Regions from separate parts of the Paenibacillus sp. FSL E2-0201 genome, predicted to be linked through region 1. Evidence: predicted binding sites of a transcription regulator. Region 1 holds the regulator's gene; each other region holds the start of a gene.
What was found. Region 1 encodes Rex, which represses fermentation and respiration genes when NADH is low (regulators of the CRP and FNR family bind a similar motif). Its sites were predicted from a motif close to TTGTGAAATATTTCACAA; they were not measured.
Positions count from the first base shown of each region.

Region 2: NSU15_RS01080 (phosphoketolase family protein) is a predicted target of Rex. The motif match lies at 3,931-3,948, and genes of this name have one in related genera.
Region 3: adhE (bifunctional acetaldehyde-CoA/alcohol dehydrogenase) is a predicted target of Rex. The motif match lies at 2,464-2,481, and genes of this name have one in related genera.

Region 1 covers NZ_CP150154.1:4,468,513-4,474,195, reverse strand. Annotated here, with positions in the region: gene dinG (ATP-dependent DNA helicase DinG) at 1-2,430, shown strand, start outside; gene NSU15_RS20335 (redox-sensing transcriptional repressor Rex) at 2,564-3,214, shown strand; gene NSU15_RS20330 (amidohydrolase) at 3,204-4,505, shown strand; gene NSU15_RS20325 (DUF5590 domain-containing protein) at 4,674-5,192, shown strand; gene NSU15_RS20320 (hypothetical protein) at 5,606-5,683, shown strand, end outside.
Region 2 covers NZ_CP150154.1:221,411-227,093, reverse strand. Annotated here, with positions in the region: gene NSU15_RS01085 (ABC transporter ATP-binding protein) at 1-1,273, opposite strand, end outside; gene NSU15_RS01080 (phosphoketolase family protein) at 1,434-3,815, opposite strand; gene NSU15_RS01075 (GntR family transcriptional regulator) at 4,108-4,830, opposite strand; gene NSU15_RS01070 (hypothetical protein) at 4,961-5,149, opposite strand; gene guaD (guanine deaminase) at 5,396-5,683, shown strand, end outside.
Region 3 covers NZ_CP150154.1:4,719,303-4,724,985, forward strand. Annotated here, with positions in the region: gene adhE (bifunctional acetaldehyde-CoA/alcohol dehydrogenase) at 1-2,389, opposite strand, end outside; gene NSU15_RS21545 (extracellular solute-binding protein) at 2,793-4,256, opposite strand; gene NSU15_RS21550 (carbohydrate ABC transporter permease) at 4,389-5,261, opposite strand; gene NSU15_RS21555 (sugar ABC transporter permease) at 5,263-5,683, opposite strand, start outside.

The sequences.
Region 1 (5,683 bases):
CCGCATCAGGCAGATAGTGATGCACTGGCGACAGCTCTTGTGCTGTTGAAATGTCTGGAGGAGCTTTATAGTTTACCGTTACTCACCATCCAGCGACTATGTGAGCTGTTTACCGAAGAGGATAGTGATTTAGGTTGGTATTTTGATGGTCTGCTGCGTGAGCGGGAAGCGGAGACGCTTCAACCCGAAGGTGATCTGACTTTCTATCGTCAATTAGCGCTTGCAGTAGGGGATTGGAATGAACTAGCTCCACCTCGCGACGAGCATGCTGAGAATCCGCTACAGAATTTATCATTTACAGATTATATGGATGAAGTAACGAAACGGCTTAAAGACACTTTGCCACAGTATGAAAGCCGAGAAGCTCAGGATATTATGATCAATGAGGTGATAACGGCACTTGCCGAAGACAAACATCTATTGATCGAAGCAGGGACAGGAACCGGCAAATCGCTTGGTTATTTGTTGCCTGCCATATACCAAAGTGTTCGTACTAATGAGAAAGTTATGGTCAGCACTCATACCATTAATCTGCAGGATCAATTGCGTGAGCGTGATATTCCTTTGTTAACGCAGGTAGTTCCGTTTCCATTTAAAGCTGCGATTTTTAAAGGCAGAGGGCATTATTTGTGTCTTCGTAAGTTTGAACATAAAATTAATAAAAAAGACTTTATAAGTCCAAGGGAAGATGCACTTACTGCGGCTCAGATGATCGTTTGGTTGACACAAAGTGAATCAGGGGATGACGAAGAGCTCAATTTAAGCGGTCGTGGCGGAGATTTCTGGGAGACGGTAGCAAGCGATACCGATTCTTGTCTCGGTCGCTCCTGTCCTTGGTTCCGCAAGTGTTATTACCATCGGGCAAAACATGAAGCGGGTATTGCTGACGTGGTTATTACGAACCACTCTAAGCTTTTCGCAGATGTTAAGGCTGGGCACCAGCTACTCCCGGCTTATGAACATCTTGTTATTGATGAGGCCCACCATCTGGAGGACGTGGCTGGCAAGCATTTAGGTATGCATATGAAGCATTTCACGGTGGCTCACACGCTGTCCCGATTATACAAGGATAGTCGTAACGGCCAACTCCCAACGCTTCGTCAAATGCTTCAGTCATCAGGCAGTGAGGAAGCTTCTGAATGGAGCGGAGTTATCGATAGAATCTATCCAGATCTGCTTACTGTAAAAGAAACCTGGGATCTACTTAGTGACAAGCTATTTAGCCTCTTGCCGGAACGTAGCGATGCAGCGGCGGGAGAAGCTGGACAGCTAGTCATGCGGTTACTTCCTACCCGTAAACCGAAAGATTGGGATGAATTGGTTGCTTTGGAGAATACTATGAATCTGACATTGAGCGAAATTATCCGTAAGGGTGATAAAATGCTTAATGAGATGCGTGATCAAGAAGGTCAATCTTCTTCAGATAGTTTAGTAACCGATATTAGCGGCTTATTTAAGGATTTAGCTTCTATACGTGAGCAAGTACGGTTTTTTATGGGATTAAACGACGAGAATGTAGTATATTGGCTGGAGGCGAATGGAAATTATCGCAGCAAATCGCTACAGCTATATGCCGTCCCTGTTGATGTTAGTACCCAGCTTAAAGAGCTGTTCTTCGACAAAAAGAAAAGTATTGTGTTAACTTCGGCGACGCTTTCTGTCGATAAATCGTTCCAGTTTATGATTGATAATCTCGGACTTAATGAAGCTGCGGAAGAGGGGCGTCTAATGACATCTCTCCTTCCTTCTCCCTTTAAGTATCGGGAGCAGGCACTATTAGTAATTCCACGGGATTTCCCTAGTGTGAAGGGCAGTGTGGGTGATGCCCGATTTGTCGATACGCTCGTACAGTCACTAGCAGAAGCGGCTATTACGACACGCGGACGGATGCTTGTTCTGTTTACTTCTTACAAGATGCTGCGCCAAGTTTACGATCCTCTGAAAGAGGCTCTAGCCTCACAAGAAATCACGGTGCTAGGTCAAGGCGTGGAAGGTGGAAGCCGCAGTAAGCTGATTCGACGCTTTCAGGACAGTGCTGCTTCAGTTCTGCTTGGAACTAGCAGCTTCTGGGAGGGAGTAGATATTCCGGGTGAGGCATTGACATGCCTGGCCATCGTGAGGCTTCCATTTCAACCGCCTAATCACCCTCTAGCGGAAGCGAAGTCTGAGTTATTACAAGCCCAGAAGAAGAATCCGTTTATGAAATTGTCGGTGCCTCAGGCAGTTATCCGCTTCAAGCAAGGATTTGGAAGACTGGTACGGACAGCGCAGGATCGGGGTATTGTTATAGTGTATGACACTAGGGTTATCGAATCTCATTATGGGAAGTATTTCCTTTATTCGTTGCCTGGCCCGAAAATGGAACATATGCTTACGGATCAAATGGTTCCTCGTATAGCAGAGTGGTTGGAAGACGGAGGCGTTTCTTAAGAAGGACATCTTCTGTTTAATTAATCACTCCACAATGAAGGGCGGTATAAGAGAATACCGCTCTTCATTGAGACGAGGTACAGAAATTTTAATTGGATTCAAACAGAATAGTACTTAAATTAGGAGGTAAATTATGAAATCGGATAAAATATCAGAAGCCGTTGTTCGCAGACTTCCTGTATACTTACGTTTCTTGAATGATCTCCAGAAACGTGAAATATTAACCGTTTCCTCGCAAGAATTAGGACAAAAACTTGATCTGAATCCCGCTCAAATCCGTAAAGATTTAGCGTATTTTGGAGACTTCGGTAGAAAAGGTATCGGGTATGACGTAACTTATCTTATTGAGAAAATCCGTCATATTTTGAAGCTGGACCAACAGCTGAATGTGGCATTAGTAGGTGCCGGTAACCTTGGACATGCATTATCTAATTATAATGCTTATCTGAAGGATACTATGAAGATTACCGCTATATTTGACTCTTATGCACCTAAGGTAGGGCGGAAAATCAACTCTCTTACGGTTCAACCCATGGAGGAGCTAGGTCAGACAGTTCGTGAGCAAGGCATTCGAATTGGGATTATTACAGTACCTGACTCAGAAGCGCAGAATGTAGCAGATATTCTTATTGAATCTGGCATTGAGGCGATTTTGAATTTTGCACCAGTGATTCTAAAAACACCACCGAATATCCGGGTTCATGCAGCCGATTTTACAACGGATTTGCAAAGCCTTGCTTATTATTTGAAAGACGGAAAGGAAGAAAGCGGAAATGAAGAGTAGTAAAACGATTATCAAAGGCGGGCGTTTTCTTATTCCGGGAACGGATGAGCCTGTTCTTAGTGGATATATGACTATTGAAGATGATTTGATCACTTACATAGGAAAAGAAGAGCCTCTGATGGAAGAAGGTGTGCAAGTTGTTGATGGCAGTCGTCTGTTGTTTATGCCTGGTCTGGTAAACACACACGGCCATGCTGCAATGTCATTGCTTCGTGGTTATGGAGATGATTTGGCGCTTCAAGTGTGGCTTCAGGAAAAAATGTGGCCGATGGAAGAGAAGTTCACCGGAGAAGATGTATACTGGGGAACCTCCTTGTCTGTTCTGGAAATGCTGAAAGGTGGCACTACAACCTTCCTGGATATGTATGATCATATGGATCGAGTAGCTGAGGTGGTCGAATTATCAGGCATCCGTTCCGTATTGATGAGAGGCGTAATCGGTCTTTGTCCAGAGGAAGTACAGAATCACAAGCTTGCGGAAGCGATTTCTTTTGCACGGAACTGGCATGGAAAGGCTGACGGTAGAATTACAACGATGATCTCGCCACACGCTCCATATACTTGCCCACCGGATTTCTTTGTTAAGTTTGTACAGGCGGCGCATGATTTGGATTTACCGATGCATACACATATGTCCGAAACGAATCGCGAAGTGGAGCAGAATGTAGTGGATTACGGCCTGCGGCCTGTAGCGCATTTAGAGAAGCTTGGAATGTTCACACGTCCGTCTATTGTTGCTCATGGCGTTCATTTGAATGATGAAGAGATCGAGATTCTGGCTCGTCATAATGTAGGTGTATCTCATAACCCGGGAAGTAATCTAAAACTGGCTAGTGGAGTTGCTCGTGTTACGGATCTTCTAAAGGCCGGTGTGAAGGTGTCGCTGGGTACAGATGGCGCGGCAAGTAATAATAACTTGGATATGTTTGAAGAGATGCGTCTTGCAGCACTTATCCATAAAGGTGTAAGTGGTGATCCTACGGCTGTACCGGCTCCGGAAGCTCTGAGTATGGCTACAGAGTATGGCGCGAAGTCTATCTTTTTAAATGATGTGGGCAGGCTCGCTGTAGGCATGAAAGCTGACTTTATCGCGATTGATATAGACCAGCCGCATTTACTACCGCACACAGATTTGCTGTCTCATGCTGTATACTCTGCCAGTGCCAAGGATGTTGAGCATGTATGGGTGAATGGTAAACAGGTTGTAAAACATGGACAATGTGTAACGTTAGATGAGGAAGCTATCCGTCGTAAGGCGCAAGAATCCTTTGAGGGGCTGCTCAAGCGCTAGTCTAAGATGATAAGAATTAACTGTAAGGCTGTGACTTTCTGCGTTTGCAAAAGTTACGGCCTTTTCTGTAAATATAAGAATTTATATGAATGAATATGAAACTTTGGATAAACACACGGGTGTGTTATATAATCAAAAAAGATATATTACTAGAAAGGGAGCTGCACCTTGAAGAAAAGGAAAAAATGGATCCTCCTGGGGTCAGTTCTGATTCTGCTCCTTCTGTTTGGACTTATCCAGTTCTATGCCTATATTATGAAAGATCAATGGAACGAGCGAGATATTGCTAAGGATATCGCCAAAACCAGCGCTGGTCTGACAGAGGTAACTAAAGCACAGAAATCCGTGTGGGATGAAAATGCAGTGTACTGGGTCTTAACAGGGAAGAATCAATCCGGGACCGAGTTGATGGTATGGGTACGCTTTACTGTAGACGGGAAGTTTGCAGAAGGCAACGACGCAGTATATGCTGAGGAACTGAGTAAAGGGACCTCTGAAGCGAAAATACGCAGCATAATTAAAGCTGATCTTCCGGACATTAGTATCGAGCGGTTGTTGCCGGGGGTATATAACGGAGAGTATGCATGGCAGCTTTTTTATAAACAAAGCGGTCGTTATTATTATCAATTTTATCGGTTCTCAGATGGAGCTCGAATGGGTGAAGGATATAGTTTACCCAGCCGCTAAAATAAACAAAAGTACTATACTAGAAACAAGCGGACCATTTATGGTTCGCTTGTTTTCGTTAATATGATGGATTATTTTGATATACTCGTAATGTACTATTTGTGATATACTAAGTAGGTAGTTTTTATATATTCTATTTAAAAACACATGTGGAAATAAGCCTGTTAATGACAAGTAACGGCTCTTTTTTTTCGTTGAAATAAATCAATATATTTAATGAATTGGAAAAAAATAAAAAATAAAATTTTAAATATATTCACACTTTTTTTCATTTTTATATATACACATGTGATATACTACTGTTTGTAATTAGAACAGTATTAAGAGAACGTTAGGCTCTGATGAGCGCTTAACAGCTTTGATTTATTGATCATTCTGTTTACATTTTGTCATCTTTGAGAGGAGGACGTTTCTTGAAATTACGTCTTGTACCTGTACTGATAACGTCTCTACTGTCGGCTACTCTATTGTTCGGAGGATTCTTTTTATAT
Region 2 (5,683 bases), 2.5 Mb from region 1:
CGATTAGTGTACCAATGGATAATTGCCCATCAAGCACCGTTCTGCCGCCATAATACCAAATTAACAGCGTACCTACACCAGCAACTAATGCAAAGGCGGGAAACATTCCCTGCCACAAGCCTTCAATCCGGATGTTGTGCCGCACCAATTCCTTATTAGCGACAGTATAACGTGACATTTCTGTAGTTTCCTGTCCAAATGCTTTAACTACACGAATGCCCTGCAAAGAATCGCCTACCAAAGCATTTAGTCTGAAAATAGATCTCCACTGCTGATACCAACGTCTACCAATCATTGGCCATAATACAGTCGATAGTACGACCATGAGCGGCATAGGCAGCATGGCTAGCAGTGTTAGCTTCCAATCCATACTAAACATAATCGCGAAGATTGCGATTACCCTCAAGGATTCGCCAGAGACCCATATCACACCATCTGTCATGAATTGCCGCATCGCCTCAGAGTCATTATTGACCCGTCCAATGAATTGCGAAGACTGTCTTCGATCGAAGAAAGATAACGACAATTTCATCAAGGAATGATACACATCATGACGCAGATCACCCATAATTTTGGAACCAATCCATACCCCGATAAGCCCACGTACAGTCTGCATTAGCGTAACCACCAGAGATGTGGCAGCAAGCCCAATGACTATCCATAGAAGCGTTGAGCCCATGTCCTTTTTTGTTAACACGTTATCAACAATCATCTTCGTCAAAAAAGGTGGAACAAGCTCTACCAATGTAGTGAAAATCAACATAATCGCTGCTGCGATCATTTGGATTTTATACGGCTTAGCGTAACTTAGCATCCGAAACAGAACCTTGCCATTACTTTTACATACCGGACAAGCTTGAGAATCGTCCGGAAGCGGATTGCGGCACTTTGGGCAATGTCTTGGAAATTCTTTTTCAGAAGCCGTTGGCCGCTCCTCCCCTTTAGCTACAGCAGCAATTAATTTAGACGCAAATCCAAATATAGAAGTAAGTGATGCGGTATAACGTATAAGAATCATTGGACCCTCTTTAGTATCGACAAGCAACGAACCGCCGCCTACCCCGCCTACAACTCGGGAATCGGTTATGCTCGAAACAAATAGCTTCGACACCAATTTCCCATCCGTCCCCCAAACGGAAAGCTCCTTCTCAGTCAATACAAGCCACTGCTCACCGAATTGTCCATCTTTCATTAAATCAGATACAAAGTGAAATAACGGTTGTTCCGTAAGCTGCATTTCTATAGACTTGGGAAGTTTATCAATATGTGGCATACATTTCTCCCCTTTCATTATCCATCCTATTTACTCACATATATTTACAGTGGTAAAGATGAAAGAATGACTATAATTGTTTTATATAGTTACTTGGACAACACAAAAAAGACACCCCTAAGGGTGTCTTTTTCATTACTTCCTATGGTACTGGCTATGCTTATTTCAATGGCTTCCATACCCAGTTCTCTACTTCTGGCAGATCAATACCTTCTTCACGAATGAACTGGTGATGCTTCTTCACGATAGCGTCCATTTCATCTGCGATGGCTTTATGCTTATCCCCATCAGGCAAGCTCAGCACAACTTCCTTCGCTAGATCAAAACGGTCCATTTGATTCAAGACACGCATATCGAAAGGTGTTGTGATATCACCATTCTCACGGTACCCGTGTACGTGAAGGTTATGGTTATGACGATCAAAGAACAAGTCTTTAATCAGACCTTCATACCCGTGGAAGGCGAAAATAACCGGTTTGTCCTTTGTGAAAAATTGATCAAACTCTTCGTCAGATAAACCACGAGGATCTAATTTTTGACTTCTCAGTCTCAATAAGTCCACCACATTGATATATCTAATCTTAAGTGCTGGAAGTTTCTCATGCAGGATAGAGATTGCCGCTAAGCTTTCAATAGTTGGTTCTGTACCAGCAGAAGCAATAACAACATCCGGCTCTCCACCTTGATCGGTGCTTGCCCAGTCAATGATCTTCAAGCCTTTTTCAACCAGCTCCTGTGCTTCATCTGCATTAAACCATTGCGGACGCGGATGTTTGGATGAAACGATCAGGTTGATTTTTTGACGGTCATTTAAGACGGTGTCAAAGACAGCCAGCAAGGAGTTCGCATCGGCAGGTAAATACTCACGGATAAATTCAGGCTTCTTATCAGCCAAGTGACCTAACAGACCTGGATCTTGGTGAGTATAACCATTGTGGTCTTGTTGGAATACAGTTGAAGTTGCCACCACATTTAAGGATGGGATATCTGCACGCCAGCTTTGATCTGTTGCTTTACGCAGCCATTTAAAATGCTGAGTAATCATAGAATCAACTACACGCAAGAAAGCTTCATAACTCGCAAAGAAACCGTGACGTCCAGTCAAAACATATCCTTCAAGTAAGCCTTCTGCTTGATGTTCAGACAATTGAGAATCAATTACACGTCCATAAGATGAGAGGAACTCATCATTTGGTTCTTTAATTTGATCCAGCCATTGTCGTTTAGTTACTTCAAAGACAGGTCCCAGACGGTTGGACATCGTTTCATCCGGTCCGAAAATTCTAAAGTTACGGTTCTCTTCATTAAGGGAGATTACATCTTTCATGTATTTACCCAGCACAGCCATATCTTGTGCAATAACTTGGCCTGGCACAGCATTATCAAGTGCAAAGTTACGATAATCTGGCAATTTCAAATCTTTAATGAGGTTACCGGCGTTGGTAACAGGATTCATTCCCATACGTCGGTCGCCTGTAGGCAGAATCTCAGCAATTTCAGCTTTCAAACGGCCATTGTCGTCAAATAATTCTTCCGGTCTATAGCTATTTAACCACTCCAGTAACGCTGGTGCGTGTTTCATATTTTTTTGGTCCACTGGAATTGGCACCTGATGGGCGCGGAATGAATTTTCATTTGGTACACCGTCCCATTGCTTTGGACCTGTCCATCCCTTAGGAGAGCGGAAGACCAGCATTGGCCAAACCGGACGAGTAAGATCATTGTTCTCACGTGCATTCTTTTGAATCGCTTCAATTCTTTCTACGATAGTATCCAGCACCTTTGCCATTTCTGGATGCATAAGATCAGGATTTTCACCTTCAACAAAGAACGGTTCCCAACCCATCCCTTTAAAGTATGCGGTAATTTCTTCTTTTGATTGACGGGATAGGATCGTTGGATTACTGATTTTGAAACCATTCAAGTGTAAGATCGGCAGAACCGCACCATCAGTAACCGGGTTGATGAATCTGTTGGAGAACCATGAAGCAGCTAGTGGTCCAGTTTCAGCCTCGCCATCACCAATCACAACAGCCGAAATCAGATCCGGATTATCCAATATGGCACCGACACCGTGAGAAAGAGAATAACCCAACTCGCCGCCTTCATGGATAGAACCAGGTGTTTCTGGGGCGGCATGAGAAGCAATGCCCCCTGGGAATGAGAATTGTTTGAACAATTTTTTCATCCCTGGAATATCTTGCGTGATTTCCGGATAAATTTCCGTGTAACTACCGTCCAGATAAGAATTTGAAACCATAACCTGACCACCATGACCAGGCCCCTCAATATAGAACATGTTCAAGTCATATTTAGTAATGACCCTATTCAAATGGGCATAAATAAAATTTTGGCCAGGAATGGTTCCCCAGTGTCCGATAGGCTTAATTTTTACATCTGCATCCTTCAACGGTTCCTTTAACAACGGATTATCTTTTAAGTACAGTTGACCTACGGATATGTAGTTCGTCGCACGCCAATAGGCATCCAGCTTTTCTAAATAAGTTTTTGATGAGTAATCAACATCCATGGATAATACCATTTCTTCCACTCCCCAAAATTTTTTATGTTTTTTCAGTACCGTATTACTTCCACAAGTACATCATACCGCCGCGCAAAATTAATTCAACCTTTTAAACAAATGATACGGTCCAATTATGTGAAAATATGAACATAGTATGAAAAACGGAGTAAATTCACTGTAAAAAAGCTTGTATATTTTAATATTTGTAAAAATATAGGAACTAATTTCGAAGAGATCATGCTGGAGGACTTAACTCTATTTTGTTCAAAACAAAAAAAATAAGACCGAGAAAAATTCCCCAGTCTTACTTTTAGTCAACCGATACAAAGGTATTAAATTTTAAGAATTTGTAGTGGAATCGCATGTGCGAAAATTCAAAAGGCGTGCCATTATCCAAGAAGAAAATCCCCTCCATAATACTAACAGGCTCATTCTTCTCTAAATTCAGCAGTTCTTGATCATTGGAATCCGACGGCTCTGCAGATATGGATAAAAAGGATTTGGTAACCGCTAAATTGCGCGAATCCTCCAAATAATTAAAAATAGATCCTTCGATAATCGTCTGATTCAAATTTTGTACGATTTTTATGGGGATATACCCTGTTTCAATCATAAAGGGTTCATCTTCAAAGAGACGAAGTCGAACGATTTTGTAAACAAAGTCATGAGGCCCTAAAAACAAATCCCGCTGTAACTCTTCTGTTGGTGGGATGACCTCGAATTTCAGCACTTTGATTTTAGGCTTCTTGCCATGCATATGAAAATTGTCGGTGACCCCTAAATTAGAGCCTTCGTAATTAAAAATAGATTCATTTTTTATGTATAACGGGTTGATAAAGGTTCCTGAACCACGTTTTTTAAAAATAATGCCGGCATTCGCCATTTTAGTCAGAGCACTTTTAATGGAACTCCGACTCACTTGATAAGTCTCACTGAGACTCCGTTCATCCGGTAATTTCATATCAGGAAACTGCCCAGCAAAGATTTTCATTTTTAGATCATCAATAATTTGCTTGTAGACAAACTGTGTCATGAAGTACTCCTTTTAAGGTTGATACATGTTTATTTCACTCTTTACTATAACATAATAACTAAGCAGTTTATACGATTGCACTCATGACTTATTAATCAACCGGATGGATCGGATTGTTGGAATCTGTTCGTTATTTTCGGCGGCGGATGTTCATGCGATTATACATCACTAAACCGGCGATAACCATGCCCAGCGTACCTATACTACTCGCTACATCAGTCTGAAGACCAAACAAAATACATACGTTAGTAACCAAGCTTCTAGTAAGCAGGGCGACAATAATTAGCATGATCGGACGCCAAAAGTTATATCTTCTCATTTCAGTAACACTCCCTAACCCATTTTTCTCAAGCGCTTAACCTTATTAATCTATAAGTATTATAGCATAAGTAAGTAACCGCATACATTTTACGCAAAGATAACGTGAATTCATATGTTTCGATCTAATTAGAACATAATTCAGTATTCAATGCTCGTCTTTGTTCGACTTTAGGTATAGACTTATCATTTTTTACGGATTATAATAACAAACGAACACCAAAAGACGAACATTAAGGCGGAAATCATGACAGAATATATGCAAATATTCCTAGGTACTTCATTTTCAAGCAAATCACCGAAGGAAATTCAAATTTTAAAAGACCACCTCTACTGCATTAATACAGATGGGATGATAGAAAAGATCGTTTCACCAGAGGAACCCGACTATCAACTTTTACTAGATACTTATCAAGATCAAGATAACTTCCATCGATTAGCTGAAGGTCAGTATTTTTTGCCTGGCTTTATCGACTTGCATGTTCATGCCCCGCAGTGGGCTCAATCCGGTACTGCGTTAGACATTCCACTCTAT
Region 3 (5,683 bases), 250 kb from region 1:
CAGTTGTGCGAGCTGGCAATCCCAAAATACGGGCAATTTCAGCGTAACGCTCATCAGCTACGAAGTGCGAATATTTAGGGAACGAAGCGAACTTCGTAGGTTTTTTAGCATTGTAACGGATAACGTGTGGCATAAGGATCGCGTTAGTACGACCATGAGCGGTGTGGTACTGTCCGCCCCATTTATGCGCCAAGCTGTGGTTAATTCCCAAGAATGCATTGGCAAAGGCCATACCCGCAAGTGTTGATGCATTATGCATTTTCTCACGAGCTACTCTGTCGCCTTCCAGTGCCGATTTTTCAAGGTATTGGAATACCAGTTGGATGGCTTTAATAGCTAGACCATCAGTGTAGTCACTCGCCATAACAGATACATAAGCTTCGATAGCATGTGTCAATACGTCCATACCTGTATCTGCAACTGCAGTTTTTGGCAAGCTGTATACGAACTCTGGATCAATGATAGCTACGTCTGGTGTTAACTCATAGTCAGCCAATGGATATTTAGTGTGTTGTTCAGTTGTTTTATCGGTAATAACTGCGAAAGATGTTACTTCCGAACCCGTACCCGAAGTAGTTGGAATCGCTACAAACTTAGCTTTGTTACCAAGTTTAGGGAATTTGTATACCCGTTTACGGATGTCCATGAATTTTTGTTTTAGACCGTTAAAGTCTGCGTCTGGATGTTCATAGAATAACCACATTCCTTTTGCAGCATCCATTGGGGAACCGCCGCCAAGTGCGATGATGCAGTCCGGTTGGAATCTGTTCATCATTGCAGTACCTTTTTCAACTGTAGTTGTCGATGGATCTGGTTCAACTTCCGAGAACACTTCGATAGCTACAGGAGTTTGGCGTTGACGCAGGTAATGTTCAACTCTTTCAACATATCCAAGCTTAACCATCATTGGGTCAGTGATAATTGCGACACGTGTGATATCAGGCATTTTGGTCAGGTACTGAGTAGCGCCTTTTTCAAAATAGATCTTGTCAGGTACTTTAAACCATTGCATATTCACGGTACGACGATTCACCCTTTTCACGTTGATCAAATTGATTGCTGTAACGTTTTGCGACACGGAGTTACGACCATAAGATCCGCAGCCCAGAGTCAACGAAGGGATATTAGTGTTATAAATATCGCCGATCGCACCATGTGTGGAAGGCGAGTTAACTAGAATACGTCCTGTTTGCAGACGGTTAGAGAACTTCATGATTACTTCTTCATTGTTGGAGTGGATAGCCGAGCTGTGGCCCATGCCGCCAAATTCAACAATTTGAGCTGCACGTTCGATCCCTTGATCTGCATTTTTAACCTTGTAGCAAGCAAGAACTGGGCTTAATTTTTCAGCGGATAGTGGATATTTAGTACCTACACCTTCAAGTTCTGCTACCAGAATCTTTGTGCCGGCAGGGACTTGAATGCCACACATTTCAGCAATTTTCACTGCGGATTGACCTACGATTGCTGGGTTAACCGCACATTTATCTACGTTCATTGCTCCACTAGTCAGTTTGGCAGCTTCTTCTTTATTAACAAAGTAGCAGCCATTTGCGATCATTTTTTTCTTCACTTGATCGAAGATTGGTTCTTCGATAATAACAGCTTGCTCGGAGGCACAGATCATACCATTATCAAATGTTTTAGAAAGAATGATGTCCGTTACGGCTTGATCAATATCCGCGCTCTTTTCAATGAAAGCAGGTACGTTACCAGGGCCTACGCCAAGTGCTGGTTTACCACAGCTGTAAGCTGCTTTTACCATTGCAGAACCACCAGTTGCCAAGATAAGAGCAACGTCTGGGTTGTTCATCAATGCGTTTGTCTTGTCCATTGTTGGCATTTCAATCCATTGGATACAGTTCTCAGGAGCGCCAGCTTTCACGGCAGCATCATGAAGAATTTTTGCAGCAGCTGCACTACACTCTTGCGCAGATGGGTGGAAACCGAATATAATAGGGTTCCGTGTCTTAATCGAAATCAACGCTTTAAACATCGTGGTGGATGTAGGGTTGGTTACCGGTGTGATACCCATAACAATTCCGACGGGTTCAGCAATTTTTTGGAAGCTATCATAAGCGTTGTCTTCAATAACGCCTACTGTTTTATCGTATTTAATTCCGTGCCAGATATATTCAGTTGAGAAGATGTTCTTCGTAATTTTGTCTTCGTATACGCCGCGTCCAGTTTCTTCTACGGCCAATTTTGCGAGGTACATATGTTTGTCGAGTCCAGCCAACGCCATTGCATGAACGATAGTGTCAACTTGCTCTTGGTCTAGCGCCATGAACGCCTCATGCGCTTTTTTTGCTTTATCCACTAAATTCTGAATATACTCTTCAGCGGTAACTTGTTTAACTTGGGCGGCGACTTCGTTCTTAACTGCCATCTCCCTCGTCCTCCTGTCAATTTTTAGTTGTTTTTCTCTACACATTTATCTTATCACATGATTTCCACCTTGTATAGTGAAATCTTTCACAAAGTATAAAGTTTTTTTGATTTGTTTTCAAAGCGCTTTCATTCGATCATATTATAGATATTTTTCCATATTTTATGTTAAAAATCCCTTCAAATCTTAGAATTATACTTTAATAAGCAAAGTATTGAGCCCATTTCCTTCCATCCACTTTAATACAGCACTCCGTTAAGGCATTCCCTTCATCACAGAAATTTACGATTTTCCTATGCCGTAATAGTTTCCAGTTGATCATCATTAGCTCTGTAGATTTATAAATTTATAAATTATAACAACAAAAAAACCGGCCCCAAAGGGACCGATTTTATTAATTTACCTATTCTGCTTTAATCGTATCAAAGAATTTCTCTTGCACTGTTTTAGCTGCTGCTTCTAGCTGGCTCTTAGAATCCGTTCCTTTTTTGGAGAACAGCTCTTGAATGACATTGGACATTGTTGCGTAGTAGTCCTGTGTATTGTATTGAGCTTCAGGTTTACCATCTAAGAGTCCCATAATGTCAGGGCTATATTGGTATACATTGGTGTACTTGTCATAAACCGCTTTGGTCTTCTTACCAAACTCAGAATCTGCTGAGTAGTAATCTAAGAGTGGCGGGATAAAGTATTTACCATCAGCTGTACGTTGTTGAAGGACTGCATCCAGTGCTTCCAAACCTTTATCAGAGAAGTAATCAAATGTGATATAACGGAATGCCATTTCTTGCTCATCTGGTGTTGCATTCGGATTAATTACGAGGTAATCACCACCAAGTACCCCCGTATGCTTGCCGCCTTTTTCCATAGCAGGCATTGGATATGTGAGCACATCCTCAGGTTTCAGTCCACCTTGATTCAGTGCTTGCTCGATTACGCCATCGGACCCAGCCATTACCATAGCTGTACGACTTTGTTGGAATGCGCCTACAGCATCGCCCCAGCCAAGTGCCCAGTCCTGAGGAATCGCGTTAGCTTCCCATCTAAGTTTCTTGTAGAAATCCAGTGCTTTAACACCAGCATCGGAATTAAAGGTAGCGACAACCTTGCCGCCTTCAACCTTTTGAATTTCACCGCCAGCTTCGAACAGGAAGTTGGTCCAGTTCCAGCCTGCTTCGTTACCTTTACCCATTGGAGCAATACCGGAAATACCTTTTTTGACATCAGCTACGCCTTTAGCCGTATTCAGCATATCATCCCAAGTCCAATCCATTGGTGGGACCGCAACGCCTTTTTCATCCAGCATTTTTTTGTTGATCATAGTCGTTGTTACATAACCTTTTTGAGTTACTCCGAAAACTTTACCATCAATGATGAACTGATTTTGCAGTACTGGGTTAATTTGATCCTTAAATTCGTATTTGTTCCAAAGATCCGTAATGTCAGCAACCCAGCCCTTTTCCACCAGGAACTTAGCTTCTGTAGCGTAGGTGTTAAAGAAGGTTGGTGCTTCATTCGCAGCCATTTTGATTCCGATTTCACTTACATTGTACTGCCAGTCGTCTTTAACAATTTCAACATTTGGATATTCAGCCTGGAAACGTTTAATCTTGTCATCTTCTTGTGCTCTCACTTCAGTCAAGTCAGGTGTTGGATAGTGAATCTTGATCGTCACTTTTCTTTGAGTAATGTCATCCACTGGCGCCTCCGTAGCGGTTGCTGTATTATCCGTTACCGCATTTGTTGGCGCAGTAGTTGCTTCCCCGCCTTTGTTTCCCGCTGTGTTTCCGTTATTATTGCCACTGCAAGCAGATAGCAACGAACCGGCTACAAGTACGCTTAGTAGAACGCTAGAGTACTTACGCATTGAAACTCCCCTTTTCAATTCATAATTATCTTACAGATAAATCTTAAAATAGAAACCGTTTGCAAACGAGGTGCATTTATATTCACTTCATGTGCATGTTTACGATCCGTGGTTAAATTCGTCGATAATTGCTTATCCTTTCACTGCTGACAAAGCAACCCCACGCATAATGAATTTTTGGAAAATCAAGAAGACAATGATTGGTGGCAACGATACTAAAAACAGGATTGCAAATTTGATATTAGTATTGAGTGCCTTCACATTAATAACGTATTTATAAATGGCTGTCGCAAGCGTATATTTCTCTTCACTGTGCATAACTAGAGATGGCCAGAACCAGTCATTCCATGCGGTAGAAAAGATAAAGATCGCTAATGTTGCAAAAATCGGAATTGAAAGTGGTACAGCAATGGAGAAAAAGCTTCTCGGCTCAGAGGCTCCATCAATTCGTGCTGCTTCAAAGATTTCTGGATGAATCCCGTCAAAAAAGTTCTTTAACAAAAGAAAGTAGAAGGTGTTCGCACCTGCTGGCAACCAGAAAGCCGCGTACTGATTCAGCAATCCCAGCTCCTTCAAATTGACAAAGTTCGGGATCATGTAGCTGGTAGCCGGAATAAACAATGTCATCAGGAAGAAGAAGTAAATCGCTCTTTTGTATGGAACATTCATACGGGAAATACTAAAAGCGGACATTCCCAATACGACTAAAGTCACAACCATATTCCCTAAAAAAATATAAATGGTGTTTCTAAGAAACATCGGCAGATCAATGTAATTCATTGCATCCTTAAGGTTGCTGAAGTGCCATTCCTGAGGAAAAAAATGCGGTGGGAATGAATTCACCTCTTGATTCGACTTCAATCCGTTGAATAACGTCATACAAATCGGGTACAGCATGCTAAAAACCATAACCAAAATGACTACACACATCAAACCGTAAACAATCTTATTACTTGTTTTTTTCAAATCGTGTTCTGAAAGAATCCCTCTATCTGCGCTCTTCATCTTAGTAGTCCTCCTTGTTAAGCTTGAACTGTAAAATGCCCAAACCACCCAGGACAATGAACATTAACATGCCAAGCGCAGTAGCTGTTCCATAATCGAGTCTTGTAAATGCATATTTTACAATCAACAATGCGTAGGTAAGTGTAGTGTTATTCGGCCCACCATCAAGCAACGCCATTTGTGACTGATACCCTTGTGAAGTACCAATAATTTGTAGAATCAACATCAAAAAGATTAAATTACGCAGTGAAGGCAAAGTGATGTACTTTATTCGTGCCCATATACCTGCCCCATCAATCTCAGCGGCTTCATACCAATCTCGCGGAATGCTGAGTACAGCAGCCAAGTATATTAACATCCCTGATCCGAACTGCTGCCATGTCTCCATAAACACAAGTGAAATCATGGACCATCTTGTATCT